4 regions of the Thermoanaerobacterium thermosulfurigenes genome follow, and region 1 is predicted to be linked to each of the others. Evidence: riboswitches for the same ligand, from Rfam matches in the RefSeq annotation. Region 1 holds a riboswitch; each other region holds the start of a gene.
What was found. A riboswitch is a leader RNA that binds a small molecule or an ion and turns the genes downstream of it on or off. The one in region 1 is predicted to bind S-adenosylmethionine.
Positions count from the first base shown of each region.

Region 2: it holds a riboswitch for S-adenosylmethionine, as region 1 does, so the genes downstream of both, metA (homoserine O-acetyltransferase MetA) here and HNR52_RS06105 (methionine ABC transporter ATP-binding protein) in region 1, are expected to answer to the same signal.
Region 3: it holds a riboswitch for S-adenosylmethionine, as region 1 does, so the genes downstream of both, HNR52_RS07255 (methylenetetrahydrofolate reductase) here and HNR52_RS06105 (methionine ABC transporter ATP-binding protein) in region 1, are expected to answer to the same signal.
Region 4: it holds a riboswitch for S-adenosylmethionine, as region 1 does, so the genes downstream of both, HNR52_RS11275 (homocysteine synthase) here and HNR52_RS06105 (methionine ABC transporter ATP-binding protein) in region 1, are expected to answer to the same signal.

Region 1 covers NZ_JBPODR010000011.1:50,871-59,618, reverse strand. Annotated here, with positions in the region: gene HNR52_RS06135 (M20 metallopeptidase family protein) at 1-1,175, shown strand, start outside; gene HNR52_RS06130 (hypothetical protein) at 1,412-1,597, shown strand; gene HNR52_RS06125 (S-ribosylhomocysteine lyase) at 1,740-2,180, shown strand; gene spoVB (stage V sporulation protein B) at 2,231-3,790, shown strand; gene HNR52_RS06115 (MetQ/NlpA family ABC transporter substrate-binding protein) at 3,823-4,668, opposite strand; gene HNR52_RS06110 (methionine ABC transporter permease) at 4,683-5,360, opposite strand; gene HNR52_RS06105 (methionine ABC transporter ATP-binding protein) at 5,347-6,369, opposite strand; SAM riboswitch class I at 6,447-6,547, opposite strand; gene HNR52_RS06100 (BglG family transcription antiterminator) at 6,761-8,748, shown strand, end outside.
Region 2 covers NZ_JBPODR010000021.1:6,381-15,128, reverse strand. Annotated here, with positions in the region: gene HNR52_RS08770 (C40 family peptidase) at 1-398, shown strand, start outside; gene HNR52_RS08765 (sigma-70 family RNA polymerase sigma factor) at 666-1,232, shown strand; gene HNR52_RS08760 (PaaI family thioesterase) at 1,258-1,680, shown strand; gene HNR52_RS08755 (cysteine hydrolase family protein) at 1,721-2,467, shown strand; gene HNR52_RS08750 (acyltransferase family protein) at 2,681-4,588, shown strand; gene HNR52_RS08745 (APC family permease) at 4,625-5,977, opposite strand; gene metA (homoserine O-acetyltransferase MetA) at 6,122-7,039, opposite strand; SAM riboswitch class I at 7,103-7,210, opposite strand; gene HNR52_RS08735 (geranylgeranyl reductase family protein) at 7,399-8,556, shown strand; gene HNR52_RS08730 (copper ion binding protein) at 8,638-8,748, shown strand, end outside.
Region 3 covers NZ_JBPODR010000014.1:42,863-51,610, forward strand. Annotated here, with positions in the region: gene HNR52_RS07220 (deoxyribonuclease IV) at 1-208, opposite strand, end outside; gene HNR52_RS07225 (DUF7309 domain-containing protein) at 326-1,342, opposite strand; gene rlmD (23S rRNA (uracil(1939)-C(5))-methyltransferase RlmD) at 1,499-2,857, opposite strand; gene HNR52_RS07235 (spore coat associated protein CotJA) at 3,002-3,184, shown strand; gene HNR52_RS07240 (spore coat protein CotJB) at 3,187-3,447, shown strand; gene HNR52_RS07245 (manganese catalase family protein) at 3,460-4,032, shown strand; gene HNR52_RS07250 (homocysteine S-methyltransferase family protein) at 4,051-6,459, opposite strand; gene HNR52_RS07255 (methylenetetrahydrofolate reductase) at 6,473-7,375, opposite strand; SAM riboswitch class I at 7,430-7,524, opposite strand; gene HNR52_RS07260 (DUF362 domain-containing protein) at 7,674-8,603, shown strand; gene HNR52_RS07265 (sugar phosphate isomerase/epimerase family protein) at 8,630-8,748, opposite strand, start outside.
Region 4 covers NZ_JBPODR010000040.1:23-6,630, forward strand. Annotated here, with positions in the region: gene HNR52_RS11265 (hypothetical protein) at 85-411, shown strand; gene HNR52_RS11270 (Nramp family divalent metal transporter) at 425-1,696, opposite strand; gene HNR52_RS11275 (homocysteine synthase) at 1,871-3,163, opposite strand; SAM riboswitch class I at 3,293-3,395, opposite strand; gene polX (DNA polymerase/3'-5' exonuclease PolX) at 3,470-5,176, opposite strand; gene HNR52_RS11285 (MFS transporter) at 5,308-6,495, opposite strand; gene HNR52_RS11290 (HEAT repeat domain-containing protein) at 6,508-6,608, opposite strand, start outside.

The sequences.
Region 1 (8,748 bases):
AAATACATAGAGAGCCAGAGCTGGGTTTTGAAGAGACAAAGACTTCTGAGCTTATAAAGAAGTATCTTGGCAGTTTAGGTATAGAAACAAAGACAATTGCAAAGACCGGCGTTGTAGGGACAATTTATGGCAATGGGCAGAAAACCATAGCGATTAGAGCTGATATAGATGCACTTCCAATTCAGGAAGAAAATGACTTGCCTTACGCTTCGGCTGTACCTGGCAAAATGCACGCCTGTGGACACGATGTGCATACGGCAATTGCTCTTGGAGCAGCTAAGCTTATATCTAAAATGAAAGATAAGCTTGACGGCAATGTGAAATTTATCTTTCAACCTGCTGAGGAAACTACGGGAGGAGCTAAGCCTATGCTTGATGCAGGTGTTTTTGATGATCCAAAAGTAGATGCCATCATAGGCTTACATGTAGATCCAGATCTCAATGTTGGACAAATTGGCTACACATATGGAAAAGCTTACGCATCATCGGATATGTTTGACATAAATGTAATAGGTAAAAGCAGCCATGGAGCTGAGCCACACAAATCTGTAGATCCTATAGCAATATCTGCAAATATAATCAACATGATTCAAACAGTGGTAAGCAGAGAATCAAACCCATTGGAGCCTCTTGTCATAACTATTGGCAGCATTGAAGGCGGCTATGCCAGAAATGTAATTGCCAGCAAAGTGCGCATGTCTGGCATAATAAGGATGTTAAATGAAGAAAATCGCGATAAGATAACAAAAAGGGTGGAAAGCATAGCTAAAAATACCGCGGAAGCGATGGGAGGCAAAGCCGAATTTAATCGCGTGGAAGGATACCCTTGCCTTATAAACGATAGCAATATGATAGACATAATGAAAAGAAGTGCTGCATCAATCGTAGGTGATAGCAATGTAATAAGTGTATTGCCGACGCTTGGTGTGGAAGACTTTGCATACTACTTGAAGGAAGTTCCTGGATGCTTTTATAAATTAGGGTGTGGAAATAAGGAGAAGGGGATAGATAAGCCTATCCACAACAACATGTTTGATGTTGACGAAAACTGCATTCCTTATGGCATAGCTATACATGTATTGACTGCCATAAATTATTTACAAAATGACTCAAAAGACGCAGTTAAGCAAAAGAGGATGCTTAAAAATATGCTTAATTATAGCGATTCTCTATGAAATTAGCATTTTATTAAAATTTTTTTGTAATATATAAAAATAAATTGGAAAACAAAGATGCTCTTGATACATATTTATGCATGATTTTTTGCCATATATAGCCATACTGATGTATAATCTTGAGAATAGGTTTATATATTTACAAAAATACAGGAAATCTTGCAAAAATAATTTATATGAAGTAAATCTTGACAAAATTAGATTATTGATGCATAATATGTATTGAAGGGTGGGTGATGAAAATGTTATTTATAATAACATTGATGGCGTTTATAATGATATTTGTACCCGCAGCGATAGAGAAAGATAACACTGAGTACGAAGAATTTTTAAGAAGCGAGTTTGGCTACAAAGATACGGCTGATGCGACAATTAGAAATGAAGATTTCAGTGAATTAGCTTATAGTTACAAGTTAAGATAGATGAAAAACTCCTCCCATTTAAACATGACCTCCGGCTATGCCGGATATTTTTATTTTCTGCCTTAAATCCATCGGCTTAATGTTGGTAAATGTAAAGAAAAATGATAAAATATAATGTATCAACAATTGATGAGGTGATGTTATGGAGATAAAAGTTGAAAGCTTTAAATTAGATCATAGAACGGTAAAAGCACCGTACGTGAGAAAATCAGGTACTCTGGTTGGACCTAACGGTGATGTCGTAACAAAGTACGATATAAGGTTGACACAGCCCAATGTAGATTCAATACCTACAGGTGGGATTCACACGTTAGAGCATTTATTTGCTACTTACTTTAGAGATTATTTCGATGACATAATAGATATTTCTCCTATGGGGTGCAGGACTGGATTTTACCTTACAAAGTTTGGAGACACATCAATTGATGAAATAAAAGATGCATTGAGAAAAGTCTTAGAAAGAGTTTTAACGACAAAAGAAGAAGATGTACCTGCTACAAATGAGATTCAGTGCGGTAACTATAGAGATCATTCTCTTTTTACCGCGAAGGAGTACGCAAAGGCTGTTTTGGAAAAACTTTAGAAGGTAATATATATTAGGTGCCGCGAATAAACTATTGTGAGGTGTCGTGTATGCGCAATAGATCTTTTGTTCGCGGTGCTTTTATTTTGACTATAGCAAATGTTGTAGACAGAGCTATTGGCTTTGTCTTCAGAATCATCCTTTCTAATCTGCTGGGCTCTGAGGGAACTGGGATATATCAAATAGCGCTGCCAATCTACTTTGTATCAATAACATTTATAACATCAGGAATTACGGCTGTTACATCTCGGTTTGTGTCTGAGGAAAGAGCCAAAAATAACAAAAGAAATATTTTCAGCATAATGGAAGTTTCATTTTTTATCGTAATTATAATGGGCATAGCAATTTCATCTATAATATTCTTTAATGCCAAGTACATATCAAACAACTTGCTTCATGAGCCACGAGCGTATCTATCAATATTGATTTTTTCACCTGTACTAATTGTAGTTTCATCATCTTCTATATTCAAAGGCTTTTTCCAAGGATTAATTAACATGGTTCCTGCATCGGTGTCTGAGATAGTGGAACAGATAGTGAGAGTTTTTTTGACGCTGTATCTATTCAGCGTATTTACAGGAATGAAGTTGGAATATGCTGCAGCAATAGCTGTATTTGGAATAGCCATAGGAGAAGTCACAAGTTTTATCATGTACATATTTTACTATAGGCGTGAATTGAAATACATAAATGAGGAAATGCCAAATGAAGGGGAGATTTGGAATAAGGTAGATATTGCAAATACAATAATAAAGACGTCTTTTCCTATTACTATTTCAAGGATGATTGTAAATATCTTGGATTTGTTTGAATCTCTCATCATACCTTCAAAGCTTGTCAAATCAGGACTTTCACACAAAGACGCTATATCTGAGTTTGGAAAGTTATCTGGAATGGCTTATCCACTTGCATATATGCCTGCAGTTATAACAATGAGTTTGTCAGTGACAGTGCTTCCTGCCGTTTCAGAAGCGGCATCTTTAAAAAGATGGGATGTAGTAAGGCAGAGGATAAATCAAGCCATAGGATATACTACTATGATAGGCATACCAGCAGCCGTATTGTTTTTGATGTTGCCTGATGAAATAGCTTCATTGCTTTACCCTAAAAGTCCAGGAGTAGGTTTGTTAGTTAAGGTAATAGCTGCAGGAAGCATTTTTGCTTACCTGGAGTCGATAGTCACAAGCATATTGAATGGGCTTGGGATGCAAAACTTAGTTTTGCGAAATTCTGTCATCTGGACTACAATTTCTGTGATTGCCATGTATCTATTAGTTCCTATACCAAGTTTAAGGCTTTTCGGGTATATTTACGGCTTCATATTCGCTGATGCTTTTGTCTTCTTCTTAAATTTTAAAGCATTGGTTAAGATTACTAACTTAGAAATTGATTTTAACAATTGGTTCTTAAAACCGCTTATAGCTGCGCTTATAATGGGGATTTACGACACGATTATTTATTTTAATCTGGTTACAGCAGTAGCAAACGAATGGATTACAATGTCTATTACAGTATTATCAGGATTTTTAGTATACATTGCATCATGTCAACTTGTAAAGCTTCCATATTTAGAAGATTTAAATAGACTTATATTTTCAAGGAATAAATAATAAAAACCCGCTTTAAACGGGTTTTTTTAATGTTAAAAGGCAGGAACTATAGCGCCTTTATATTTGTCTTCTATAAATTTCTTGACTTCATCAGAATTTAAGGCTTTTGCTAATTTTTGTATTGCTGGGTCATTTTGATTGTCCTGCCTTACGACTAACACATTAGCATAAGGAGAATTTTTGTCCTCCATAAAAATTGCATCCTTTAAAGGATTTAAGTTTGCCTCTAATGCAAAATTAGTGTTTATAATGGCCAAATCTACATCTTGAAGTGTCCTTGGAAGCTGAGGTGCTTCAAGCTCTACAATCTTTAAATGCTTTGGATTATCCACTATGTCTCTCGGGGTTTGTGTAAGACCATTTGGATCTTTTAACTTAATTAACCCTTCTTTTTGCAGTAAAAGCAGCGCTCTTCCTTCATTTGTAGCATCGTTTGGAACAGCCACTGTTGCACCGTCTTTTAGTTCATCTTTTGACTTAATCTTTTTTGAATATGCCCCCATCGGTTCTACATGCACTTTGACTAATGGCACCAATTTTACATTGTTTTTCTTCTCAAAGTCCTCAAGGTATGGAACGTGTTGGAAGAAATTTGCGTCGATTTGCTTGTCGACAAGTGCAGTATTTGGCGTCACATAGTCGGTAAATTCTTTTATTTCAAGGTCTACGCCTTCTTTTGCAAGAATAGGCTTTACTACATTAAGTATTTCTGCATGGGGGTTTGGTGTTGCACCAACGACTATCTTCGTCATTTTAGTAGAGCTATCTGTGTTTGAGTTTGCATTAGATGTAGTAGATACGTTATTTGATTTTGTGCATCCTGATAAGATAAATGCAAATGTCAATATGAGAGTGAGAAATAAAAATGATTTTTTCATCACATACCATCCTTTCATCTTTTATCAACTTTTTTTGCAAGATAATTTCCAATTCTTTGTACAATTTCTACAAAGATTATTAAGACTATGATTGTAGCTATAAGCACATCTGTCTGAAACCTTTGGTAGCCATATCTTATAGCCAGATCTCCTAAACCACCTCCTCCAATAGCACCTGCCATAGCAGAATACCCTAAAATATTTATAACCGTAAGAGTTATTCCCAATATAAGTGATGGCAATGATTCTGGAATCATGACTTTAAATATTATCTGTGGTATTGATGCACCGACAGATATAGATGCTTCAATGACACCCCAGTCTACTTCTTTAAGAGATGATTCTATGACTCTTGCAACAAATGGAGCTGCAGCAACTGACAATGGTACAATAGCAGCAGTAGGCCCTATAGTTGTGCCAACAATAAGCCTTGCCAATGGGAAGATTGCGATTATGAGGATTATGAACGGCACTGACCTCATGACATTAATTACAGTACCTAATATCTGATTTAACTTTAGGTTTTCCTTTATATGTCCTTTATCTGTTATGACGAGTATTATGCCGAGAGGCAGTCCTATGATTACTGAGAAAAGTGTTGAGAAAAATACCATGTACAAAGATTCCCAAAGAGGCTCCTCCATAAGTTGCCACAAGTTTAACAGATACTGCAATGTATTAGATGACACCATTTTTAAGCACCTCTATTCTAAGACCATTATTTTCTAAAAATTTTATCGCATCTTTTATAGAATTTTGTCCACCGCTTATTTTTATTAGGAGATTTCCTATTTGTGAGTTTTGCACCCTTTCGATATTTCCTGAAATGATATTCACTTCAACATCGAAATTTTTTATCATGTGAGATATGACAGGTTGGTTGCTGCTGCTGCCAAAAAACGATAATCTTAAGACTTCCTCGTTTGGGTTATCGTCATCAAGCAATATGTCTGGTGGAAGTTCAGCTATCATATCTTTTAAAAATCTTTTAGATGTTTCTGTTGAAGGGTTTGAAAAGATGTCTATTACATTTCCTTCCTCGATTATTCTGCCGTCTTCCAAAACTGCCACTTTGTCGCACAGATTTCTTATGACAGACATTTCGTGCGTTATTACCACGATTGTAATTCCGTATTGCTTGTTTATGTCCTTTAAAAGATTTAAGATGGATTCTGTCGTTGTAGGGTCTAAAGCGGATGTGGCTTCATCAGATAGAATTATGTCTGGATTGTTTGCTAAAGCTCTTGCGATTCCTACCCGTTGTTTTTGCCCGCCAGATAGCTGTGCAGGGTATGCGTACTTTTTATCTTTTAAATCTACCACATCCAGCAATTCATCAACGCGTTTTTTTATGGCAGAATCGCTGACTTTCGAGATCTTAAGAGGAAATGCTATGTTCTCATACACTGTAGAGTTCATCAAAAGATTGAAATGCTGAAATATCATGCCAATCTTTTTTCTCATATTTCTTAGTTCTTTTGGCTTTAACTTTGTCATTTCTACGCCGTTTATCAGTATGCTGCCAGATGTAGGTTTTTCCAACATGTTGATGCACCTTATCAATGATGATTTCCCGGCACCGCTTAGACCCATTATGCCATAAATTTTACCATCGCTTATAGTTAAGTTGATGTCCTTTAAAGCTACTACATCTTTTCCGTTTGTGTTGTAAACTTTGCTTAAGTTTTTTATTTCGATCAAATCATTTCACCTTCTTTTCGCAAATTTAATTTAAAAAAGCAATAAAAAAAAACCTCCAATGAAAGAGGTTTTGTCCTCTCTCATCTCTCAGCAATCGCTGCAGGAATTGGCACCATTGCACATACGTGCCGGTTGCCGGGTTTCATCGGGCCAGTCCCTCCACCTCTCTAGATAAGAGAATAATTTCGTTTTTAGTTGTTAAAATGATTATATAGGATGGATGTTGAAAAGTCAAGCAAAATTTTCATGCGGCAATATTAAATTTTTGTCATAATAAATCTGACAGCGTGTTCACAAGTTTGTGTTGATTTAATCAATAAATTGATTATAATTAAGATGAAAGATAAGTTAACTTATTAATAATTTGTCATAGATGAAAGGACAAATATCTATGAAAGAGTTAAGTAGGCGCCAATTAGAAATCTTCAAAAAGGTTCTTTCAAAAGAAGTTTCCAGTTTGGACGATATCGTCATTTTGTACAAGTTAAGCAAAAGGACTGTTTACAGGGAAATAAATGCGATAAATGAGTATATAAAAGAATACAATTTGAGGCTTAAAAATGACGATGGAGCATTAGTCTTAGAAGGAACTGATAATGATATCGAAAAATTCAAATTCGATGTAATAGGTTATAGGCCAAGCATTGATGCTGATAAAAGGCGAAAGCTGATACTGTCTGAGCTTTTGCAGATGAAAGAACCTGTAAAACTTGAGTACTTCGCTAAAGAATACAATGTGACTACGGCAACAATAAGCTATGACATTAAAGAGATCGATAAATGGCTAAACAAGCAAAATGTTACAATTGTAACTAAGCCTGGTGTTGGCATATACGTAAAAGGCGATGAAAACAATATAAGAAGGGCTATTATAAATTTTTTGTATGACAATGTAGAGACAAAAGACCTAATTGAGTTTTTAAATAAGGGGTACAATAATATAAACAAACTTAGTGAAGACATAAATGACAGGCTGCTTAGGCTTATAGACTATGATACGGTTTTAAAGATAGAGAAGGCTATACAAAAATTGGAGAAATCCCTTAATTACGAATTAGCAGAAAGCTCGTACATGGGGCTTACAGTGCATCTGGCATTGGCGCTAAAAAGAATAAAAGAAGGCGAAAAGATAAAAATAGGTAATGAAAGCCTTTATGAGCTTAAAAAGTCGGATGAGTTCGAATTTGCAGAAATGCTTGCCAGGTTTTTGGAAGAAGAATTCGACATTTCTATTCCGGAAGATGAAATCGGTTATATAACGATTCATCTACAAGGAGCAAGGTACAGGGCAAATACCGAAGACGTAAATGACGAGCTGCTAAATGAAATACTGCAGGAAATGATCAGCGTTGCAGAAGATGAATTTGGCACTGACTTCAAAGATGATATGATGCTTTTAAGCGGTTTAAAGACGCACCTAAGGCCTACTATCTTTAGACTTCGCATGGGTCTTGCGATTAGAAACCCGCTTATAAATGACATTAAAGAACGGTACAGCAGTTTATTTGAAAAATGTATATCTATTGCAAATGTGATTAAAGACAAGCTTAATGTTGATGTGCCTGATGATGAGATAGGATATATTGCGATGCATTTTGGCGCATCCATAGCAAGAAAAAGCGATATGACGAAAAGGCACAATATTTTAGTCGTGTGTGCCAGCGGCATAGGGACATCGAGGATGCTTCTATCTAAGCTCCAGATGTTTCCACAATTAAACATTGTAGATACGGTTTCCAGTTTGAGGGTTAAAGACTTTAAAGATAGAGATGATATTGATTTGATAGTGTCTACAATTCCGCTGGACATAAAGGGCAAAGAGACTGTAATAGTCAATCCGTTGCTTTTAGATGAAGACGTAAAAAAGCTGAAAGACGCTTTAAATACAGATTTTATAATGGACTTTTCAGAGAAAAAAGTCAAAGTCATAGGCGACAGATACAAAGAATTAGAACACATTGCGTGGTATGGCAAAAGGATAATTGAGCTGTGCGATTCCCTTAAGCTTAAAGATGTGTATGGCAAAAACTCAAAAGCTATCATAGATTCTCTCTTAGAAGATTTTGCTGGTAATGATGGAATTAATAATGAGAAGATAAAGCAGATAGAAGATAAGCTTTTGGGAAGAGAAAGCCTTGGAAAGATAATACTTCCAGGGAAAGGATTTGTAATCTACCACTGTACAGCATCTGATTTGGTGGAGCCAATCCTCGTCTTTGGAAAACTGAGAAGCGATGTTAAGATGAAAAATTTGATTAACGAATATGAAATTATAAAGACGGCTTTTCTAATGGTTGCACCAGATGGCGACAAGATGTGGATAGAAATACTTGGCGATTTAAGTGTTTCGTTCATTGAAAGTAAAGACTTGGTAAAAAA
Region 2 (8,748 bases), on a different contig from region 1:
CTGGCGTTTCATCAAGGGGTGGTTATGAGCGCCCATCAAATTTTGACATAGTAAGTATTGCAGAAAGATATCTTGGAGTACCGTATGTTTTTGGTGGTACTACACCTGCAGGTTTTGATTGCTCTGGATTTGTTCAATACGTGTTTAGGCAAGCTGGAAAAAGCATCGGCAGAACTACGTATGACCAGTATGCAGGTGGTAGAGCTGTAAGCTTATCTGATCTTCAGCCAGGCGATATATTGTTTTTCTCTACATCAGGCGGTGGTCCTACACATGAAGGTATATACATAGGAGATAATCGTTTAATACACATGAGCGATTCCCTTAATAAGGCTGCTATTGCGGATTTTAGCGGTTGGTTTAGGACGTACTATATAGGCGCAAGAAGATATTATTAAAATTTAAAAGAGAGCATCTACATAGAGGCGTATATGTTTTTTTGATTTAACATATGCGCCTCTTTTATTTTTAGAAATTAAATAAAGTCTTAAATGGAAATCTTTGTTTTGTTGACAAGTAATGTCACAAATAACTGATTATTATAAATTTTCTACATTGACTTTTTATAACTCGCAATTACCAAAACGTTTGTTCGTTTAATATAATTAAAGCACAGTGCTGCACTGAAAGGGACCGGTCCTCACTTTATGTGAGGTGTGTAGTAGATGATAAGTTATAATGAACTGTGCTTTAAGGCTAAAAGTGGTGATAAAGATTCTGTCCATGAGATTTTAAAAAAGTTTAATCCTCTTTTGATAAAATTAGCAAAAAAGTTTCCATACGACAGTTTTGATGATATGCTTCAAGACGGAAGAGAAGTGCTTATTGCTGCTATCCATCAGTTTGATGAGAAAAAAGGCAAGGAATTCATAGCATATGGCAGTATGCAGCTTAAATTTTATTTTTTAAATGCTTATAGAAAGAAAAAATCTTTTCTCTCTTTGAATGCAAAGGCAGATGAGGAGGAAAATGAGATCATCGATTTGATAGAGAGCGATGAACTTACGCCAGAAGAAAAATTTTTTAATGATATCATGAGAAAGGATTTAAAGGAAGCTTTGAATGGCCTTACTGGAAAGCAGAAAAACATAATAATGCTTTACTTTTTCGAAAGGAAGACACTTGTTGAAATATCAAAAGAGTTGGGAGTGGGATATCAGAGTGCTGTAAAACTTAAAGACAGGGCTTTAGATAGATTAAGATTTTTGATAAAAAATGATATAATTATGTAAAATGGCTTGAAAGGATGATGTATACTTGGAAGCTAAAAATCTCGGCATAAATGAAGAATTATTCAAAGAAATAATCGAGCTGAATCAAAAAGCTCAGTTTCACAATCTAATCGGCATGGAGATTGTTGAGCTTGGCAGTGGTAAAGTGACGATGGAAATGACGATTTCCGATAAACATCTAAATATCTTTGAGATTGCTCACGGCGGTGTATTGTTTTCTCTCATGGATACGGCTATGGGGATTGCTGCGAAAACGATGGGGAAAAACATGGTGACTCTCGAGATGAATATAAACTATATAAAGCCCTTAAAAGCCAAAGACAGAATCAAGGCAATAGGGAAGATTATCCACATGGGCAAGACGACTGCTGTTGCAGTATGTGATGCATACAATCAGGATGGCAAGCTTGTGGGATCTTCCCGCGAGACATTTTACTGCATAGATTAAATGGTATACAATAAAAATAAGATGAAAGGAGGCCATGAAAATGAATTTTGATAGTTTTTTGTACAATACAAGACCTTTTTTAAATTATTTGTTTGATTTTTATAGCAATTTAGATGACATGAAGTTAAGCACCGTCATAAAAGATGCTGGGAGTGCTGACAATGTGTCGATTATCGTCGTTGATATGATAAACGGTTTTTGCAAAAGTGGGGCTTTGTCCAGTCCTCGAATAGGAGGGATTATAGAGCATATAAAGAGCCTCATTAAAGCTTCATACAGGATGGGCATAAAAAATGTGATGTTTGTAAATGATGCCCATGTAAAAGGTGCAACAGAATTTGTTGATTATCCAGAGCATTGTGTCAAAGGAACAGATGAAAGCCGTATCGTAGAGGAGCTTTTAGAGGTGGTTAAGGACAAGCCAAATGTGTACGAGAAAAATTCGTTAAACGTGTTTTTCGGCGGAGAAGACGGTGATGGAAATGAGTTTTTGAAGAAGGTATTCACCATGTTAAAAGGAGGTAAATCTACATTTATCATCGTTGGCAATTGCACTGATTTGTGTGTGTATCAGACGGCGATTTCTATAAAGATGATTGCAAACGCCAATAATTTAAGTGCCAATGTGATTGTGCCTGAAAATTGTGTTGAGACTTACGATATAAGCGTAAAGACGGCGGAAAGGCTTAAAATAGTCCCGCATGATGGTGACTTAACACATACTATGTTTCTATACCACATGAAGCTTAATGGCATAAATATTGTCAAAGAACTGCTGGAAGAATAAAATAAAAAGTTTTAAAGAGCTCTTTAACGTATAAAGGGCTCTTTTTATTAATAAATATTTATAAGATATTTATATTTTATTTATCAGTTGTAATGCTCTTGTAATATTGATAATATATAATGGATTTATAGAAAAATGGCTATTTGAGATGATTGATGAAGAATTTTGTTACAAATTGCTTTTTATTGTGAGGGATCTTAGGAGGGGATTTCAGTGCCAAAGCCTTTAAATGAAAACGCAAGATACATGGCAGGACTTGACGGACTCCGTGCTTTAGCTGTGCTTGCTGTCATTGGATATCATCTTAATCTGACTTTTTTGCAGGGTGGTTTTTTTGGCGTCAGCATATTTTTTGTGTTATCAGGATACTTGATTACAAATATAATTGCATCGGAGTGGGAGAAAAACAATAAAGTTGATTTAAAAAATTTTTGGAAGCGCAGAATGTTGAGGCTATTTCCAGCTCTTTTTATTATGGTAATTGTAGTCGCTTCTTATGTTACGCTTTTCGATGCTTCAAGGCTTTCATCTATTAAAGGTGATGCTATAACAAGTTTGCTTTATGTCAACAATTGGTGGCTGATATTCCATAAAGTATCTTACTTTGCTAAGTTTGGACCACAATCGACGTTTGGCAATCTATGGTCACTGGCTGTTGAAGGACAGTTTTACCTCATTTGGCCGTTAGCATTGATTGCGGCATTTAAGTATATAAAGAAGAAAAAGTATATCTTTATTATCACTTTGCTGCTTTCTGTACTTTCTGCTTTAGCAATGGGCGTAATGTACACACCAGGAATGGACCCCAGCCGTGTATATTATGGCACTGATACACGTGCTTTTGGGCTTCTTTTAGGATCGGCTTTAGCGTTGATTCTGCCCAGCAACAAATTTTCCAGCAATGAAATTAAAAGAAAAGTATTGATTTATGATGTTATTGGATTTTTGGCTATGGTGTCGATTTTTGGTATGCTTATGTACGTCAATCAATACGATTCTTTTGTATATAGAGGTGGCATGTATTTGCTATCTGCAATAACTGCTGTGGTGGTAGCTGTGTCAGCACATCCTAAAAGCTTTTTAGGGAAAATATTAGGATGCGCTCAATTAAGATGGTTGGGAGCAAGGTCGTACGGAGTATATCTTTGGTACTTTCCAGTGCTTATTTTGACGACACCACCTGTAGATACAAAAGGCTTAGATCCTATTCGGGCGCTGCTACAGGTATTTATGATTATCGCTATTTCTGCTTTGTCATGGAAATACGTAGAGGATCCAATAAGACATGGCGCACTTAAAAAAATCATAAACGACTTAAAATCATTAAGATTTAAAAAAGGGAAAATATTACCTACACTTAAAACATCTGCTTTAGTTTCATTATCCGTATGTTTAATGGGCATTTTTATTGCCGGTATGAGTGGAATCATACCGGCCAACGCATCAGTTTCGTTAAATTCAGGTTCTGCAAATGGTGCTTCAGATTCACCATCTTATATAGAAAGCAGTAGCAATATAGGCAGTGATGTGCATGACTACAATGATAATCTGCCAGATAATAGGAGAGATGTTAAGTACTATCCGTATAAAGGCGGAAATCCCAGCTCAGCGGCATCAAATAACAGTGATTCTATAATTAGCCCTGTACAGCATGGAAAGGGTATAACCATAATAGGCGATTCGATATTGATAGATACAAAGCCTTACTTGGAAGAGATGCTGCCGGGAATCACGATTGATGGCAAAGTAGGAAGACAAATGTATCAAGCAAAAGATGTCGTGAAAAACCTCAAAGAGAAAGGAAAAATAGACACATTGATAGTTGAGTTGGGGACAAATGGGCCTTTCACTGAAGACCAGCTTTTATCGCTTTTAAAGAGCGCAGAGCCTGTAAAACGCGTAATATTGGTAAATGTCCGCGTCCCACGCCCTTGGGAAAGCATCGTCAATGAGACGTTGTCAAAAGTGTCTTCAGAATATCCACACACTACTTTAATTGATTGGTATAAAGCCAGCTATGGACATGATTCATTCTTTTCACCCGATGCGGTTCACTTAGAGCCCAGTGGTGCGAAGTATTTTGCTTCACTTATAGCAAATGCGGTAAAAGAAGACAACTAAAAATGATGTAAAAAGGCTGCATTTTGCAGCCTGTAATTATTCTAAGACTTTTCGAATCTCGTTTAGCTTTGAGTTATTTTTGTACTTCATGTATATATAGAAGGGTATGCCGCACATAAGCATTATAAATCCGTACATGACAGTCTCGGCTCCAGACCCGTATATTGTCCACATGGCGTATGCAAAGCCTAAAAGCGGAACAATCGAATTCTTTATAAAGCCTAATACGCTGACGTTTTTGTCTCTTTTTATAAGAAGCATCATTTCAGATGCGGCTGTAAAAGCGTACACGGGCAAGAAAGACAAAGTTGCCAACAGTATTATAAAATTAAACGCGGAAACCAGAGATTTTGTGTAGTTCATCAGCAATAGCAGATTTACAAGTACCGATCCTATGATCAATGATACGTGAGGAGTCTTGTACTTAGGATGTACTTTTGAAAAAACTTCTGGAAACAGGCCATCTTTCCCTGCCGCATAAGCCACACGAGCTGTAGATAAAAGCCATCCAACGGTTGTGCCAAGCACACTTACGACAGAGCCTACAATTATGACATTCGCAATGTTTTTCCCTAAGAACTGTTTGAGGATGTCTGCTATTGGAGAAGCACTTTTCGCAAGCTGGCTTTGCGGTATTGCACCCATTGCCGAGAGGTTTATGGCTAAGTACATTACTACCGCGATCAAAATTCCGAATATGGTGCTTAACTTTACGTTTTTTTCAGGGTTTTTGATTTCTTCAGCAGTAATTGAGGCTGTTTCAAGTCCTATAAATGCCCACAGTGTTGAAGTAGCTGCTGCTGATAAAGTATTCATGCCTTTTCCTGCAGGAAATAATGGCATCACATTGCTTGACTTGAAATGTACTGCTGATACGATTATAAAGAACAAAAAAAGACATACTTCAAAAACAGTTATTGTTGTTTGAGTTGAGCCAGCTCTTTTTACACCTATAATGTTAATTATTGTAAAAATCCATAATATAGCACTAGTGTATATAAAAGCGGCTAAATGACTTTGTGATAAAATCGGGAATAAGGCGCTTGAGTAACTGGCAACTGCGATAACGACGGCAGCGTTTCCGATCCATGAACCATTCCAGTATAGCCACGCATTGATGAAACCTATAAAGTCTCCAAAAGCTAATTTTGAGTATTCATACGGGCCACCAGCTTTTGGAATTCTTGAACCTAAATTTGCAAATGACAATGCCAGCAATATTGATCCAATTCCTGTAACAAGCCATGCCAGTATTGTTGCGCCAGGACCTGATTTAGATGCAAGTGTAGCAGGAAGCATGAATATGCCGGAACCCATCATGTTACCTGTTACAAGTGCTGTGGCGATAAATAGGCCAATGTCTTTTTTAAGCTTTTGTGTTTTGTCCATATAGTACAATTCCTTTCTATAAGTTTTTGAAATAGCATAATTAAATTAGCACAGGAAAGTGAAAAAGTCAATGAATAATTTTGCAAAAATGATATAAAAAATGCAGGATATAAAATCGAGCTTTATAACCCGTATAAATAATATTTATTCAATTGAATTCACATCGTATGGTGTTTTTTGGTATACATAGTAATTTAACCAGTTAGAAAACAATAGATTTGCATGACTTCTCCATTTCACAATTGGCTCATTATTAGGGTCATCTCCTGGGAAATAGTTTTTTGGTATTTTTATAGGAATGCCTTTTTTTAAATCCCTTTCGTATTCGGATTTTAGCGTCAATGGATCATATTCAGAGTGACCTGTCACAAATATCTGTCTGCCTGATTTTGAAGCTACTATGTATACGCCTGCTTCGTCGGATTCAGAAAGTATTTCAAGGTCATCTACAAGCTCTATATCTTCTTTTCTGACTTCCGTATATCTTGAATGGGGCGCATAAAATTCGTCGTCAAATCCCCTTAATAAGTCGACATTTTTCTTAGATACTCTATGCAAAAATACGCCAAACATTTTCTCTTTCAGAGGATATTTAGGAATGCCATAGTGATAATATAGACCTGCTTGAGCACCCCAGCAAATATGAAAAGTGGAAAATACATTGTGCTTGCTCCATTCCATTATTTCTTCAAGCTCATGCCAATAATCAACATCTGAAAAGTCCAAAGTTTCCACTGGTGCTCCGGTTATTATGAGACCGTCAAATTTTTCATGTTTTACGTCATCAAATGTTTTGTAAAAAGCTTCTAAATACTCTGGCGCAGTGTTTTTAGATTTGTGTGATGCTGCATAGAGAAATTTTAGATCAATTTGCAGTGGATTGTTGCTAAGTAGCCTTAATAGCTGTGTTTCTGTCACACTTTTTGTAGGCATCAAGTTTAAGATGGCGATCTTAAGAGGGCGAATATCTTGATGAATTGCCCTTTCTTCAGCCATTACGAATATATTTTCTTTAGCTAAAATATCGATGGCAGGTAGGCCATTTGGTATATTGATGGGCATTTGCAAACCTCCTTCAATGTAAAAAATAAAACACCTCAGAGATGAGGCGTAGATAATCACATCTACTCATCTCCCAAAGCTATAAGCTTTGCAGGAATTAGCACCATTTTCATAAAATATGACGGTTGCCGGGTTTCACAGGGCCAGTCCCTCCACCACTCTTGATGAGTTTTGATTTACGATATTAAATTGTTAAAATAATTATATATTTATTGAAGTTTGATGTCAATAATATGAAGGGCATTTTTTGCTAATTCTTATATTTACAATTGTTTGTTTATGAATAGCTTAAAATAATCCAATTTGTGGCTTTTATTTAGTATGCTTTGCAATTATAATTGAATTTAGAGGTGAAAGAAATGTATGATGTAATTATTGTTGGTGGAGGACCTGCAGGATCTACATTAGGAAGAAAGCTGTCTAAAGAAGGATATAAGGTATTGTTGATAGAAAAGCATGTTTTTCCGAGGTACAAAGCCTGCGGTGGCGGAATAACTAAAAGGTGTTACAAATTATTAGATATTGATATAAGCCAATACGTAGAAGATATTACAAATGAAATCATTTTTAGATTTCCTAATGATAGAACAATAGCTTTGCAGACTGGTGAGCCCATAATATACCAAGTAGATAGGGTTAAATTTGATAAATATTTAATAGATAAAGCAGCTTATTATGGGTGTGAAATACATGATGGTGAATTATTTTATGACTTTTATCAGCATGATAAGGGACTTGTCGTTGTGACAGACAGGGGTGAATATGAGACAAAGGTTTTAGTAGGTGCAGATGGAATAAACAGCAATGTGGCACATAAAGCAAACTTAATAAATGGCAAAAAAGGCATAGCACTTGAAGGTGAAGTATACGTGGATAATAGCTTAATCGATGGATTAAAAGGGAAAGTTGTGGTAGATTTCAATGCAATAAGATATGGGTATGGATGGGTATTCCCCAAAGGTGACAGATTGTCTATTGGTGTCGGGACTTTTTTAAACAAAGTTTCAGACATAAAAGAAATGCTATCTAAAATGATAGAGGAAAATGTGGACGGAAATATAAAAGACTGCAAAATTTACGGGCATCAGTTGTCGTTTCCTGATGGGAGCGATGGTGTATTTAACAACGATAAAATAATATTGATTGGAGATGCTACAAGGCTTGCTGATCCATTTACAGGCGAAGGAATATACAATGCTTTGCTTACTGCAGACATATCATTTGATGTTCTAAAAAAGCATTTCAGTGGAGAATGTGGATTGGATGAATACACTATTAGACTCAATAGAGAAGTTGTGCCAGATGTTGGTTGGGCATATAGATTAGCGCAATTTACTTACAATAACATGGATTTCATAGAAAAATCAGTAAGATATTTTCCTAATGTGCTATCATACTTTGTAGATATAATGATGGGTGATAATACATATAAGAATTTTAAATTAAAAGTTCCAATGTATTCACTGCGGGTAATGACTTCTAAGACGAAAATTAAAGTAGAAAAAAACGTGTCATGAAGTAATTGACTTTAAACTGTAGTTAAATTAAACTATTTATAGGTGATACCCCTTATGAGTATATGAAAGGAGAATTTAAATATGGGTTTGTTTGGTTCAAAAGGCGAAACTGTCACGATTGATGTGAGAGGCATGTCATGCAACCATTGCAAAATGACTGTAGAGAAAGCATTAAAAGGTCTTGATGGAGTG
Region 3 (8,748 bases), on a different contig from region 1:
ATGGTGCATGTGCGACAACTTTAGAAAAATTATTTTTATTCGCAATTTCTACAAATGAATTGCAGTCATTTTCATCTATATCCTTTGCCTTGCTTCCCCTTGGATTTCTCGTAAAAAATTGCAGCGTATTGGCATCAAGCTTTAACGCTTCTTCCGCCATAGCCTTATATCCATTTGAAACCGATAAGTGACATCCTATATATAACATAAATTTCCTCCTAAAATACATTCAAAAGACAGAGGTCTTTTTCTTCATTATAATATATGACTGCAATTTCTCCAAATAAAAATCCAGTGAAATAACTGTATTTACAACAAGCCACTGTTAAAACCTATACCTTAAAAAACTTTCTACAAAGTAATCAATGGCTTTTAACTTTCCTTTGACTTTTAGCTTTATGCCGGCTTTTTTACACAAATCGTCTAATAAATTTAATACATAGTCATCTCTTACAATGATAGTATCAGGTTTACCATAATTTAAAATATAATTAACCGTCATACCAAATATGATTTCCATCTCGTTATCGTCTGGGAAAATAAAATCCTGATCTACTATAAGTCCTGATGTACTTTCTGCTAAAATACATAATCTCTCCATGACAGGAACATCGTATTTTTCATCTCTTATAGCACCAGTCAAATAAGCTATGTCGACTTCTATTTTGCTTTTATTGGCTTCTTGTCTATTAATCCTTTCTACAAGCAATTCATCCTGTAAAACAAGCTGTGGATAGTCAGGCTCAGGTAAAAGAATTGGTGCTTCTTGATTAGTCCACAAGTTTTTCGTTTTATTGTACATGCGAAGTAGAGTATTGCCTTTTTCAAAATTAACTTTCACATTTCCATCAACATAATCTTTAAGCGCTTCAAATAAATGCTTAAAAACTTCCATTTCAAATAAGACCTCTTCTTTATCTAATAGATATGGCACATAACCTTTTTTAAACGAATGAAAATAAATCCAATTGTTTTTGCCGCGGAATTTAAGCCCCAAATCTTTTACAAGCTTTAACTCTTCTTTTGTCAATTCTTCCCTATTCCCAAAATGGCACATAAGCACATTATCGTCTTGAAACCTTATTTTTTGTATATCAGGTATATCATCTCTTTTAGCCATCGTGTAAAAATTGTTCATTGCATCAAATCCCATATAAGTACCAATGCCGAAAAATTCTCCACCTTTGCCCATTATGCTGCAGTAGACAGGTTCCTCCGCACCGGGCAGTAACATTGTTATTATATCCATATCATATAAATACTCCCATGGCTTTAACTCTTTTATTTTGTTCGCAACATCGTACAACTCTTTCCATTCATCTAAAGTAGCTTCATTTCTCATTATTCTTAAACCTCCATAGTTTTTAATCAAATTCTATTTTGTATTTTTAATAATTCCTCTTCCCAAAATGTCAAGTACAGTAAAATCAATGTCAGCTCTTTTATTAGAACCTATCCTCTGAAATTATGAACACATAGAAGAACATTCTCCAACTTTCTATACTTTTTTATTTGTCAATAGCACTACCGTTTCTACATGATGCGTGTGAGGAAACATATCAACACATTTTACTTTTTCTACTTTGTACTGCCTCTGTATCAGCATTTTCAAATCCCTAACAAGGGACACAGGATTGCATGATACGTAAATTATCTTTTCTGGGTTTAATTTTATGATGTCCATTACAGCTTTTGGATTTACTCCAGGTCTTGGAGGATCTAATACGACCACATCTGGCTTATCATTTATCTCTTTTATCCTTTGTGCGACGTCGCCTGCTATAAACTGTATATTATTAAGCCCGTTTAATCGCGCATTTTCTCGTGCAGCATCGGCGGCTTCTTCAACAAGTTCTATGCCTACGACTTTTTTAGAAAGTGGTGCCATTATCATTCCTATAGTTCCTGTGCCACAGTACAAGTCAAATAAAATTTTATTGGATATATCACCTGCAAATTCCCTTGCTACACTATAGAGTCTCTCGGCACATTTTGAATTAGTCTGAAAAAATGAAAATGCGCTTATCTTAAATTTAAGACCAAGTATTTCTTCCATTATATAGTCTCTGCCGTACAAAACTTCAAGTTTTTCACATTTAACCGCATCAGAATAGCTATCATTTACTGTGTGCAATATACCGACAAGTTTTCCTTTTAATTTTATATTTCTAAGCTCACTTGCCAGTTTACTAAAATCATGTTTTTTCTGGGATGTTGTAACGATATTTATGAGAATTTCACCTGTATTTGCCGCTTTTCTAATGACTAAGTTTCTCATGTAGCCTTCGTGTGTCTTTATATTATAGTGTGGCAAGCTGTGCTGTTTTGCATAATCCAAAACATTTTTTAAACATGCGATAAAATCGCTGTCAACAATCCTGCAATCTTCCGTCGTTATAATGTCATAATACCGCCCTTTTATGTGAAGTCCTAATTGCATTATACCATTATCATCTATTCCAAATGTGTACTCCATCTTGTTTCTATACGAAAAAACATCAGGACTTCCTACAATCCCTAAAAACTCAAAACCTTTTATTCCTGCTTCATCAAGAAGGCTTTTTACATAATCTTCTTTTAATTTTAATTGATCTTCATAATTTATATTTAAATATGCACAGCCGCCACATTTGCCAAAATGATTACATACATTATCATGTTCCAAAGGTGATCTCTCGATTATATCTACAACATCTGCCTCAATTCCCTTACCTTTTATTCTTTTTATTTTTGCCTTTACCTTTTGTCCTTTAATGGCACATCTCACTTTAATAATACTGTCATCTAAATATGATAACCCGTAACCTTCTAAATTCATATCATCTATATTAATTATTATTTCTTCGTTTTTCTTCATATCGCATTACCCCTAACCTATTTATATACAATATATATACCATACAAAGTAAAATACGTCAAAACAACCTGCATCCGCATTTTATCACACAAATATATATTTATGAATATTATATATTGAAAACATTAAATGGAGGTTTTATATATGTATGAGTATAATGGATTTTATATACAAAGTTATGATACAGGACAAAAAGGCTTAGCCGAAGCCTATATACCAATACAAAGGTATGTATCATCGTATCCTCCTGAACAAGGTTTAAGGCGTGGAACGATTTTCCCAGAATTAGATAAGCCTTACAATGAGGAAAAATCAAGGGGGTACTGACAATGGACGCAAATCAAGTGGCTCTCATTAAAAAAATAATGGAATTGGATTTTGCTTGTATTGACTTAAATCTCTACCTTGACACACATCCTGATGACCAAAAAGCATTAAGAGATTACAACTATTATAGCCAACAGTCAAGATCTCTAAAGACGCAATATGAGCAGCTTTACGGTCCATTGATGTCTTTTGGCGAAGTACCTTCGCAATGCAACAGATTTAGGTGGGTAGATGACCCATGGCCATGGGAAATCCAATATTAAAGAGGTGATACTATGTGGGTGTATGAAAAGAAGTTAGAATATCCTGCAAATGTATGTAAGCCAGACATTAAGATGGCCAAATTTTTAATTGCACAGTATGGTGGACCAGATGGCGAATTAGCTGCAGCGTTGAGATACCAGACTCAAAGATACACAATGCCTACAGGGCAAGCAAAGGGAACATTGACAGATATATCCACAGAGGAATTCGGTCACTTAGAAATAATCGCTACATTGGTCTTTAAACTGTTAAAAGGCGTACCAGTAGAAGAGTTAAGGAGAGAAGGCCTCGGAGAACAGTACACAGAACACGATAGAGCTCTTTTTTATAGCGATACGACAGGAATGCTTTGGACAGCAGCGTACATTCAAGCAAAGGGTGATGTAATCGCAGATCTTCATGAAGACATGGCAGCAGAAGAAAAGGCAAGAGCAACGTATGAACACCTTATAAATCTTACAGATGACCCTTGTGTAAAAGATACATTAAGATTTTTAAGAGAAAGAGAAATTGTACACTTCCAGAGATTTGGAGAGACTTTGGATCTGGTGCAAGAACACTTAAGAAGCAAAAAGATATTTTAAAAGCCGGGATACCCGGCTTTAATTTATTTCACTAAACACCTTATCTGCTATCCTTACAGCTTCTTGTGCGTTTGAGCCATAGTAATCAGCTCCAATTTTCATCGCATAATCCTTTGTAAGTACGGCACCGCCTACCATGATTTTTATATCATATTTTTCTCTTAATATTTTAATGGTCTTTTCCATATTATTTAGCGTAGTTGTCATCAAGGCACTAAGCCCTATCAGTTTCGCATTTGTCCTCTTAACTTCATCTGCAATTTTAGACGGTTTGACATCCTTCCCAAGATCTATAATTTCATAGCCATAATTTTCAAGCAGCACTTTTACTATATTTTTACCTATATCGTGTATATCGCCTTCAACTGTTGCCAGTATTATTTTACCCTTTGAGCCCATCCCTTTAGGCATTTTTTCCTTTAAAACCTTAAAAGCACTTTCAACAACTTCAGCAGAATTTAAAAGCTGTGGAAGAAAATATATCCCTTTGTCATACTTATCTCCTACATCTTTAAGTGCAGGTATTATCGTATTGTCTACTATGCTTAATGGTTCTACGCCTTCATTAAGTATTTCCAACACTAATCTATCTATATCAGCCTTTTTGCCTTCTAATATATCTCTGTAAAGCACCTCTCTTGCATTACTATCTGTTTTTTTCTCTACAGATAATACTGATGTCTTATTTATCCCATCATCTTTCTTATATGTATTTATGTATCTTTCGCATCTTTTATCCCTTGATGATAAGACCATCGAAGCATTCAATATATCCATTGTTATCTTATCATTTGGATTGACTATAACAGCATCTAAACCGTATGATATCGCCATCGCAAGAAATGCAGTATTTATAAGTTGACGCTCAGGCAATCCATAAGATACGTTGCTAAGTCCTATGACCGTACTTACTCCAAGCTTAGACTTAACAAGTTTGATGGCTTTTAATGTTTCAATTGCTGCTGTCTGCTCAGATGACACTGTAAGAGCAATACAATCAATTATTATATCCTCCTTTGGTATTCCATACTCTAAAGCAGCTTTTACAATCTTCTCAGCGTTTCTAAGTCTTTCATCTGCATCTTTAGGAAGACCATCATCACTTATTGTAAGTCCTATAACACTTGTACCGTATTTTTTGACAATAGGCAACACTTCTTGTAAACTTTTCTCTTTTGCACTGACAGAATTTATAATAGGCTTACCTCTGACTATCCTAACTGCTTTTTCAATCGCCCTTACATTGCTACTGTCTATCTGCAATGGTACGTTGACGATGTTCTGTACCTGTGAAACGATTCTAGACATCAATTCCTCTTCGTTTATACCAGGCACACCGATATTCACGTCAAGTACGCTTGCCCCAAGCTTTTCCTGCGATACAGCTTCGTCGTAGATAATATTAAAATTGCCTTCTTTGATAGCTGCACTTAATTTCTTCTTTCCTGTAGGATTTATCCTTTCGCCGATTACACACACAGGATAATCGCTGCCTATGAAAACAGTCTTTGTATTTGATGAAACTGCTGTGTATTCTTTCACGGCAGTTTTTTTCTCTGTGTCATGTATCTCAGCTTTCAAAAGCTTAATAAAATCTGGAGTTGTCCCACAACAACCACCAACAATAGATGCTCCGCATTCTAAAAGCTTTTTTGTCTCGACGGCAAATTTCTCTTTCGTAATGTCGTAAAGAGTCAATCCATCCTCTAAATGAGGCATTCCTGCATTTGGCTGCGCCAAAATTGGTATCCTTGAAACTTCAGCCATCTTCTTCACTATGTCTGCCATCATGTCAGGTCCCGTAGAGCAATTGACACCTATGGCATCAAGGCCAAGCCCTTGAAGACTTACTACTGCTGTAACAGGGTCTGTCCCCATAAGCGTCCTTCCATCTTCTTGAAACGTCATGGTACAAATTACCTTTAAATTAGTATTTTCCTTTACAGCGAGAATAGCCGCCTTCGCTTCTAATATATCTGACATAGTCTCAATAAGCGCCAAATCGACACCGGCTTTTTCCCCTTCTACAGCAACCTCTGCAAAAGCATTATAAGCCTCGTCAAATGTCAGCTTGCCAAAAGGCTCCATCAGTTCGCCAATAGGTCCCATAGAAAGAGCAACAGCTTTATCACCAGCAGCTTTTCTGGCTATCTGCACTGCACTTTTGACTATTTCAGGCAATTTATCCGAAAGATTGTAGGATCTTAATTTTATTCTATTGGCACCAAATGTATTTGTCTCAATAACATCTGCCCCTGCATCTATATACGATTTGTGGATTTCATATACTATATCCGGATATGAAAGATTGTAATACTCTGGGCATTCTCCTGTTTTAAGTCCTTTTTTCTGAAGCATAGTGCCCATTGCTCCGTCAAAGACGATTATGCTATTCTTTAAATTCTTAAAAATATCCAATTGCAACATCTCCTTATGATGACTACAATACTTCTTCTATATCATTTTGTCTTATGTTTTTTACGCCATTTACAATGTCAACAACTATATCTGTCTTGCCAAGTGGCATGATATGAACACCACCCACTTTATCTTTTATCTTGTTTATAAATTCTATTGCAATTTTTATCCCTTCACCTTTTTCACCGTCTTTTAACCTGTCTATTATTTTTTCAGGTATCTCGATGCCAGGCACCTTTTCGTTCAAGTTTAAAGCCATCTTATAGCTTTTAAGGGGTAGTACCCCTACTAAAATTGGAATATCAAATTGCTCTACAGCATCAAGAAATCTGTATAAAATCTCATCATCATAAACAGGCTGAGTCTGTATGAAAGATGCTCCACTTTCTATTTTCGTCTTTAATTTTTCTATTGATTCAGGTCTTAAATCATTTGGATTTGCTGTTGTTCCTATGCAGAAATTTGTAGATGATTCTAATTTATTTCCACTGTAATCAAATCCATCATTTAGGGACTTTGCTATCTTCACAAGACCTACAGAATCTACGTCGTACACGCCTGTTGCCTGTGGCACATCACCTCGCTTTGGATCGTCTCCTGTAAGGGCAAGGATATTTCTAACTCCAAGAGCATATGCACCCAAAAGCTCTGCCTGAAGACCAATAAGATTTCTGTCCCTACATGTTAAGTGAAATATGGTTTCTATGTTTAGATGATTTTGCAAAAGATGCGCCAATGCAATAGGGCTCATTCTCATATTTGCCATAGGACAATCAGTTATATTTAAAGCATCTGCTATTCCATATAATTTTTTCGCTTCTTCAATAGAATTTGAAATATCAGCTCCTTTTGGCGTCGATATCTCCACAGTTATGACAAATTGCTTATTTTTAAGCTTTTGACACAAATTTTCAGAATTTTGCAAAACGACCCCTCCTTAAAATAAAAAAACTCTTCGCCAAAAGAAGAGATATTTTTGCTCCCATCTTTCAGCGATATGCTGCTGGAATTGGCACCGTGATATCCGGTTGCCGAGCTTCATAGGGCCAGTCCCTCCGCTACTCTTGATAAGAGTTTACTATATTAATTTATTAAATTATATGATACCGTCCTCTGGTACAATTGTCAATGAAATATTTGTTGAAATGTTAAAATTACTTAGGCTTTTTGCTTAGATATTTTAATTTTTGATAAAATGCAAATCATATATATGAGGTGATTTTATGAGGTACAGAAAAATTGTAGAACCAGTAGTAGCAATAGCATCTGGCCTTGATGAGATACAAAACTTAAATACCGCTTTAAACTTATTACCTTTGCAAAATCTAATCGAAACGGGTAATACCGTTGTAATAACGCCAAATTTCGTTAAAAGCAAGCCTCCTCAAAGCGGTACGATAGTAGGACCAGATACATTGAGAGCCCTTATAAGATACGTAAAATCCAAAAATCCTGGCAGGATTGTTATTGCCGCTGGCTCTGGTGGAGATCCTACACCTAAAGTTTTATCTGATAATAGATTTGATAAAGTCATTTCAGAAGAAGGCATCGAATTTGTAGATTTAAATTATGGCCCTTACGTAGAATTGCTGCTGGACGACTGTCTTTTAAAATCCACAAAAGTAAATGAACTTTATGAAAAAATGGATGTACTAATTTCATTCACTCAAATGAAAATGCATGAAGAAGCTACAGTATCGCTTGGAATCAAAAACATAGCTTTAAGCTGGCCTCCCGCAGAAATACATGGATTTCCCAAAAAAAATTTAGGCATACACGATGACCTTCACAATTTCATAAGGGCCATGGCTGAAAAAATATCTATAGATCTTACAATATTAAGCGGTCAAGAAGCGATGATAGGCACAGGGCCATCAGAAGGAAAGCCTATCAATGCAAACATGATAATAGCAGGAACAGATCCTGTAGCAACAGATACAGTAGGTGCCAGAATGTTCGGACTTATGCCTCAAGGCGTCAACTACTTGTTTCAATGTGCTAAAAGAGGTGTAGGTACGGGTGAGCTTAAAAACGTCACTATTAAAGGCATACCATTACAACAAGCCGAACTGAATTTCTCTACGCTGGCATATGGCTATGGCATCGCCCTAGATTCAAGCGGAATAAAGCAGATGGTGCCAGGAAAAGCTTAAAGATAAGGGTTTAGTCTCCCTTATCTTTATTTTTTAAAGATACTTTTTAGGTATTCAATGCCTTCTTTTAAATCGTCAATATCTTTATAGTTGTTTCTGTAGACTTCCATTATGATAGATCCATTGTAATCCAATTTTTTTAACT
Region 4 (6,608 bases), on a different contig from region 1:
AATTATTGTTCGGTGTATTAACTCCCGATTTGATATAAATCATGTAACTTTGTTACAAATATATTATACTAGGGGGAATTTTAAATGAGAAAGAAAGTTATAGCTATATTCGCAGGCACGCTAATAATAGGTGCTATAGCATTTACGCAAATACCTGCATTAAGAGCAAAGGCCGATACAATTAATAACGGCTATGGGTTTAACATGATGGGTTCAAATTTCAACTATAGTGCCATGTACAACTACATGAAAGGACTTACAGCGAAAGATGTGCAAAATATGATGGGTGGAAATATAGATGAAAAAGATGCGCAAAATATGTTAAATGCATGCACAAATGCGCTAAAGACGAAATCAACGAACAGCAAAAGTAATTTAGGAGCCTTTGGCTCCTTTTTTTACGTAGTTTAATTCGTATCTGAAATCATATCTGAAACAACGTGAGAATTCCCAAAGAACATACAAGTAAATATATTATCGCAAGTACGATTTTTTCCCAATTTTTTAATTTATATTTTTCAGGTAATGCCTTCCATCCCAGTGCTATCAAAAATCCGAGGACAATTGGCAAAAGCAATGAATTCATTATTTCAACTGAAATTGTCAATGTTACAAGGGGTACTCCTGATAAGACGATAATGGCGGAAACAATAATACCTGCAGCATATAATCCATAAAATATCGGAGCTTCTTTCCATGATGAATTAAGGCTTCGCTTAAAATCCATAACTTCACCTAACGACCATGAAGTTGCCAATGAAACAACAACAGCTGCTATCAAAGAAGCACCGATAATACCTGCTGAAAATAAGATTTTGCCACCAACCTGACCTACAAATGGTATAAGTGAATCAGCAATCTGCTGAATATTCGTAAGTGAAACATTTGGATTTATCCGTCCAATAGTGGCAGCCGTTAATACAAGTACAACCGCCATGATTATCTGAGTTACAACTGAACCGACAGCAGTATCAATGCGGCTAAACCTTATCGATTTTTCTGTTAATTTTTTGTCTATCACAGCGCCTTGTTGGTAAAATATCATCCAAGGCATTATTACGGCTCCAACATTGGCTGCTATAAGAAGCCTATAAGATTCATCGTAGAAAGGCTTCTGTCCGATAATCCCATTTATTATTGACGAAGTATCGGGATGTGCTAGTATAACCGCTGGTATAAAGCTTAGTTCAAATAATCCGATAAATATAGCTATGCGTTCAACAATAGTATAACGTCCAAAGCCTGTTATTAATATTAAGGAGATTGATGCAAGTGATATGCTTATCCACTTTGGTATGCCAAACAATAAGCCAACACTGGCAATACCAGAAAATTCTGTGACTAAAGCACCTATAGCAGAAACCACAAGTGTTAAAACTGAAAACCATGCCCAACCTGCACCAAACTTTTCCTTGATCAATTCGCCATGCCCTTTACCAGTCGTTATTCCAATACGTGTTGTAAGCTCCTGCACAAAATATAAAATTGGAATAAGCAAAAATTGCAGCCACAACAAGCTATAACCCCATCTAGCACCCGACTGTGCCGATGTTATAATAGATCCTGCATCAGTATCTGCTAACATAACAGTAAGCCCTGGGCCTATTGTTGCAAGTAGTAATAGAATAGTAGATTTATTCTTTTTTGATCCTTCAAATTCATGAGATAGTGTATGTTCGTTTTCGTTCAAAGGCATTTAAGCACCCCTTCTGCATAAATTTTTCTTAACCTCAGTAAACCATAAGAAAAGCAAATTCAATTTTTACAATTCTTTGATTCTGAAATTCATTCTCAATTAGATTATACAATATATTTCACCGTACTGCAATATCAAAAGCTCTCTTCTATTCTGAAGAGAGCTCTATAATATTTATTCTGCTGCTTTTTTAAGTGCTTGATCAAGGTCATACAATATGTCGTCGATGTCTTCTATGCCTATTGAAAGTCTTATTTGGTCAGGGGTTACACCTGCTAATGATAATTCTTCTTCGCTTAATTGCGAATGTGTCGTGCTTGCTGGATGAATTACCAAAGACTTTGCGTCACCAACATTGGCCAGCAATGAGAATAATTCAAGGCTGTTTATGAATTTGATTCCAGCATTTATTCCACCTTTTATTCCAAATGTCAATATCGCTCCTGCACCCTTCGGCAGGTATTTCTTTGCAAGCTCATGGTATTTGTTTTCTTTAAGTCCAGGATAGTTTACCCACGTCACATTGGGATTGCTTGCTAAGAATTCTGCTACTTTTTGTGCATTTTCCACATGTCTTTGGACTCTTAATGACAAAGTCTCTAATCCTTGTAAAAATAAAAATGCATTGAATGGACTTAAAGATGCACCAGTATCTCTTAAAAGCTGTACTCTCAGTTTTGTGATATATGCGGCAGGTCCAAATGATTCAACATATTTGATTCCATGATAGCTGGGATCTGGCTCTACAAATTCAGGGAATCTTCCGCTTCCTGCCCAATCAAATTTTCCTGAATCTACTATTACTCCGCCTATTGATGTTCCGTGGCCTCCTATAAATTTTGTCGCTGAATGTACTACTATATCTGCCCCGTATTCAAACGGACGGAAGAGATATGGCGTTGCAAATGTGTTGTCTACAATTAGCGGTATTTTATTCTCATGGGCTATTTTTGCTATAACCTCAAAATCAGGTATATTTATCCCGGGATTTCCTATCGTCTCTATATACAATGCCTTTGTTTTGTCTGTTATTGCTTTTCTGAAATTTTCTGGATCATCTGGATCTACAAATGTCGTTTTAATGCCAAGTTTAGGCAACGTTAAAGCGAAAAGATTGTATGTTCCTCCGTATAATGTGCTGGCAGATACTATTTCATCACCTGCACTTGCTATATTTAAAATCGAGTATGTTATAGCAGCAGAGCCAGAAGCTGTCGCAACAGCACCAACACCACCTTCTAAGGCTGCTATTCTCTTTTCAAATACATCATTGGTGGGATTCATAATTCTTGTATAAATATTACCTGGTTCTTTAAGGCTAAATAAAGAAGCGGCATGTTCAGTATCTTTAAATATATATGACGATGTTTGATAAATTGGCACTGCCACTGCACCTGTAGTTGGATCTGGTTCTTGCCCCGCATGCACCTGCAATGTGTCAAATTTTAATTTTCTTTCTTCACTCATCTAAATCTCTCCTCTATATAATTTTAATTTAAATAAACAAATTAAATTGATTCTTATAATGCACCTCTTTTCATTTTGGTATATTAAAAGCCCTCTTCGATGTAGAAGAGGGCTAAGTTTGCGCCGCTCCTCTCATCTCTCAGGTTTCCCTGCAGGATTTGGCACCAGACGCATTATATATGCCGGTTGCCGGGTTTCATCGGGCCAGTCCCTCCACCACTCTTGATAAGAGGTTTCATATTCAATTTGTATTTTAAACTATATTAACACTTTAAATCATTAATGTCAATAGGTTTTCTTGGAATTTTATTTTAAAACCTTCTTTAATTCGTCATATTCATACGTATTTATCACATCTTTCGCTTCAAGCCAACCTTTACGTGCAATGCCGATGCCATATTTCATATCATCAAGTCCTTCTATCCTATGTGCATCTGGGCAAATTGCAAATTTTACACCTTTTTCTTTTGCATATTTTATATATCTCCAATCCAAATCAAGCCTGTATGGACTTCCATTTATTTCAATTATTTTCCCGTATTCAGCAACACTATCTATAATTTTATACACGTCAATGTCATAACCGTCTCTTGCAAGGAGAAGTCTCCCTGTTAGATGTCCAATGATTTTTGTGTATTTATTTTTTATAGCTTTTATTATTCTCTCTGTCATGTCGTCTTTAGTCATTTTAAAGTTAGAATGAACAGATGCGATGACAAAGTCAAGTCTTCTCAATATATCTTCGTCATAATCAAGTGAACCATCTTTTAATATATCAGATTCTATGCCTTTTAATATTTTTATATCACTATACTTGTTATTCAATTCATCAATTTCATCCAATTGCCTTAAAACATCTTCTTCTTTAAGTCCATTTGCATAAAATGCAGATTTACTGTGATCTGTAATACCAATAATTTTATAACCGCAATCTCGTGCAGCATTCACCATTTCAGAAATTGTATTTGCACCATCGCTGTATATCGTATGTACATGAAAAACCCCTTTGATGTCTTTTTCATCTATTAATATGGGAAGTAATCCTTTTTCTGCTGCTTCAATTTCACCCATATTCTCTCGAAGTTCCGGTGGAATATATTGAAGAGCTAAACTTTTAAATATGTCGTCTTCATCATAGCATTTAACAAGCAAATCATCTTTAAATAGTCCATATTCATTCATTTTTATTCCCATTTGCTTTGCCCTATGCCTCATAGCTGTATTGTGCTCTTTGCTACCGGTAAAATGGTGCAATGCATATGGAAATTCCTCATCTTTAACAACCCTTAAGTCTACATTTATGCCAGATTTCAATATTACGCTAGTCTTGGTTTCTCCCTTGGCAACAATATCCCTTATACCTTCATATTTTGTAAATACGTCCATTAGCTTCTCAGGATTGTCACACGTAGCAAGAATATCTATGTCTTTCACCGTTTCTTTTCTTCGCCTTAAACTTCCCGCAATCTCGCATCTTATTGTCAATCCACTATCAACAAGATATTGTTTTAATGATGTGGCCTCTAAATATGCATCCATAAATAGATGCTTACCACTAAACTGTTTTATAAATTGTATACCTTCAAGGATTTTTTTCTGTGTTTTTTCACCAAATCCAGGTAATTCAACAAGTCTATTTTCAATACAGGCATATTCCAATTCACCAACCGTCTTTATATCCAATTTGTCATACAATGTTTTTATCTTTTTAGGTCCAAGACCTGGTATTTTCAACATCTCAATTAAGCCTTCAGGTATCGATGCTTTAAGATTTTCATAGTATTCAAGTCTGCCTGTAGTAATAAGCTCTGTAAGCTTTTTATTAAGCGCATCACCTATACCCTTCACATCTTTTAATCTATCTTCTTTTATTAATTTCTCAATATCGTCGTCAAGAACTTCTATTGTACGGGCAGCATTATAATACGCTCTCGACTTAAAAGGATTTTCACCTTTTAATTCTAATAAAAGCCCTATTTCATTAAGTATATCGGTAACAGTTTTCTTATCCATACTCATCACATCTCTTTAATTTAATCTAAATAATTGCCGATGTATTCTTAATATATTATATCATTTTCACTGTAAAACAAAAATAATAAAGTATGGTTCATGTGTAAACCATACTTTGATTTATAGTTTATTTACTTTTCTATTCTAAATATAGTTATAAAAATTACAGCTAATATTGAGCATCCAGCGCCAAAATAAAATGGAGCGGAAGGTGCAACTTTATCCCACAGATACCCAGCAATAAAACTGGCAGGCAGTGCAAGGATACCAATAGAAGCATTGTACAATCCAAAAGCTGTTCCTCTATTATTTTCATCTACAAGATGCGCAACAAGAGACTTTGCTACACCTTCAGTCGTAGAATAATAAATACCGTAAATTGCATATAAAATCCATATATGCCAAGGCACCCTGGCTAATGCAAATCCAAGATAAGTAACTGCATAAATTAACCATCCAATTTTGATTACATTAACCCTTCCAATCTTGTCAGACAGTATTCCGCTGGGCACAGACAGTAAAGCATAAAAAAGGTTAAACATGGCAATGATAATAGGTATCATGGCTGAACTTACGCCTACGTTACGAGCTCTTAATATCAAAAATGCATCACTGCTATTTCCAAGTGTAAATATTAGCATAACTATGAAAAACAACAAAAATTTTCCTTTGAATATAGTGAAATCAAATTTAAACGGTGTACTGACATTATCTCCTTTTCTTTCGACTACGAATAATCCAATAAGCAATATTGTAATAAAGCCAATAAGCCCTGCAACTAAAAATATTATCCTGTATTTCGTCTCATCTATGTATTTAGCAAGCAAAACCATTAACGCTGTTGTGATAAGTGGTCCAATAAATGAGCCTAACGTATCAAGCATTCTTTGAAATCCGAATGAATAGCCCATGTTTTTCATTTCAGATGACTTTGCAACAAGTGCATCTCTTGGAGCATCCTTTAAACCTTTACCAATGCCATCAGTAAAACGCAATCCAAACGTCATTGCTGCACCATTAGTCAATGATAGAAAAATTCTTCCTATTGCAGAAAATAAATATCCTATAAAGACGATTGATTTTCTCTTTCCAAGTTTGTCAGATATTATGCCAGAAACAATCCTCATAATACTGACAATCGTTGTTACGCTTCCCTCAATTAACCCTACGGTTTCTTTACTTAAACCTAATATCTGAGTGTAAAACGTTGGCAAAATAGGTTGTATCATATCCTGGCTTAAACCACCAAAAAAAGCCACCCATCCTAATGTCTTAATATTATTGACTGTACTCTTATTTTGTCTTTCTTTATTATCCATTTTATTATCCTCCTAATTAAATCTTGATTTAATTTTTTCTAAAGCAATTAAGGCGATGTTCTTTGATAAAACTGAAAAATTATCTATATTTTCTTTAATATAATTATATACAT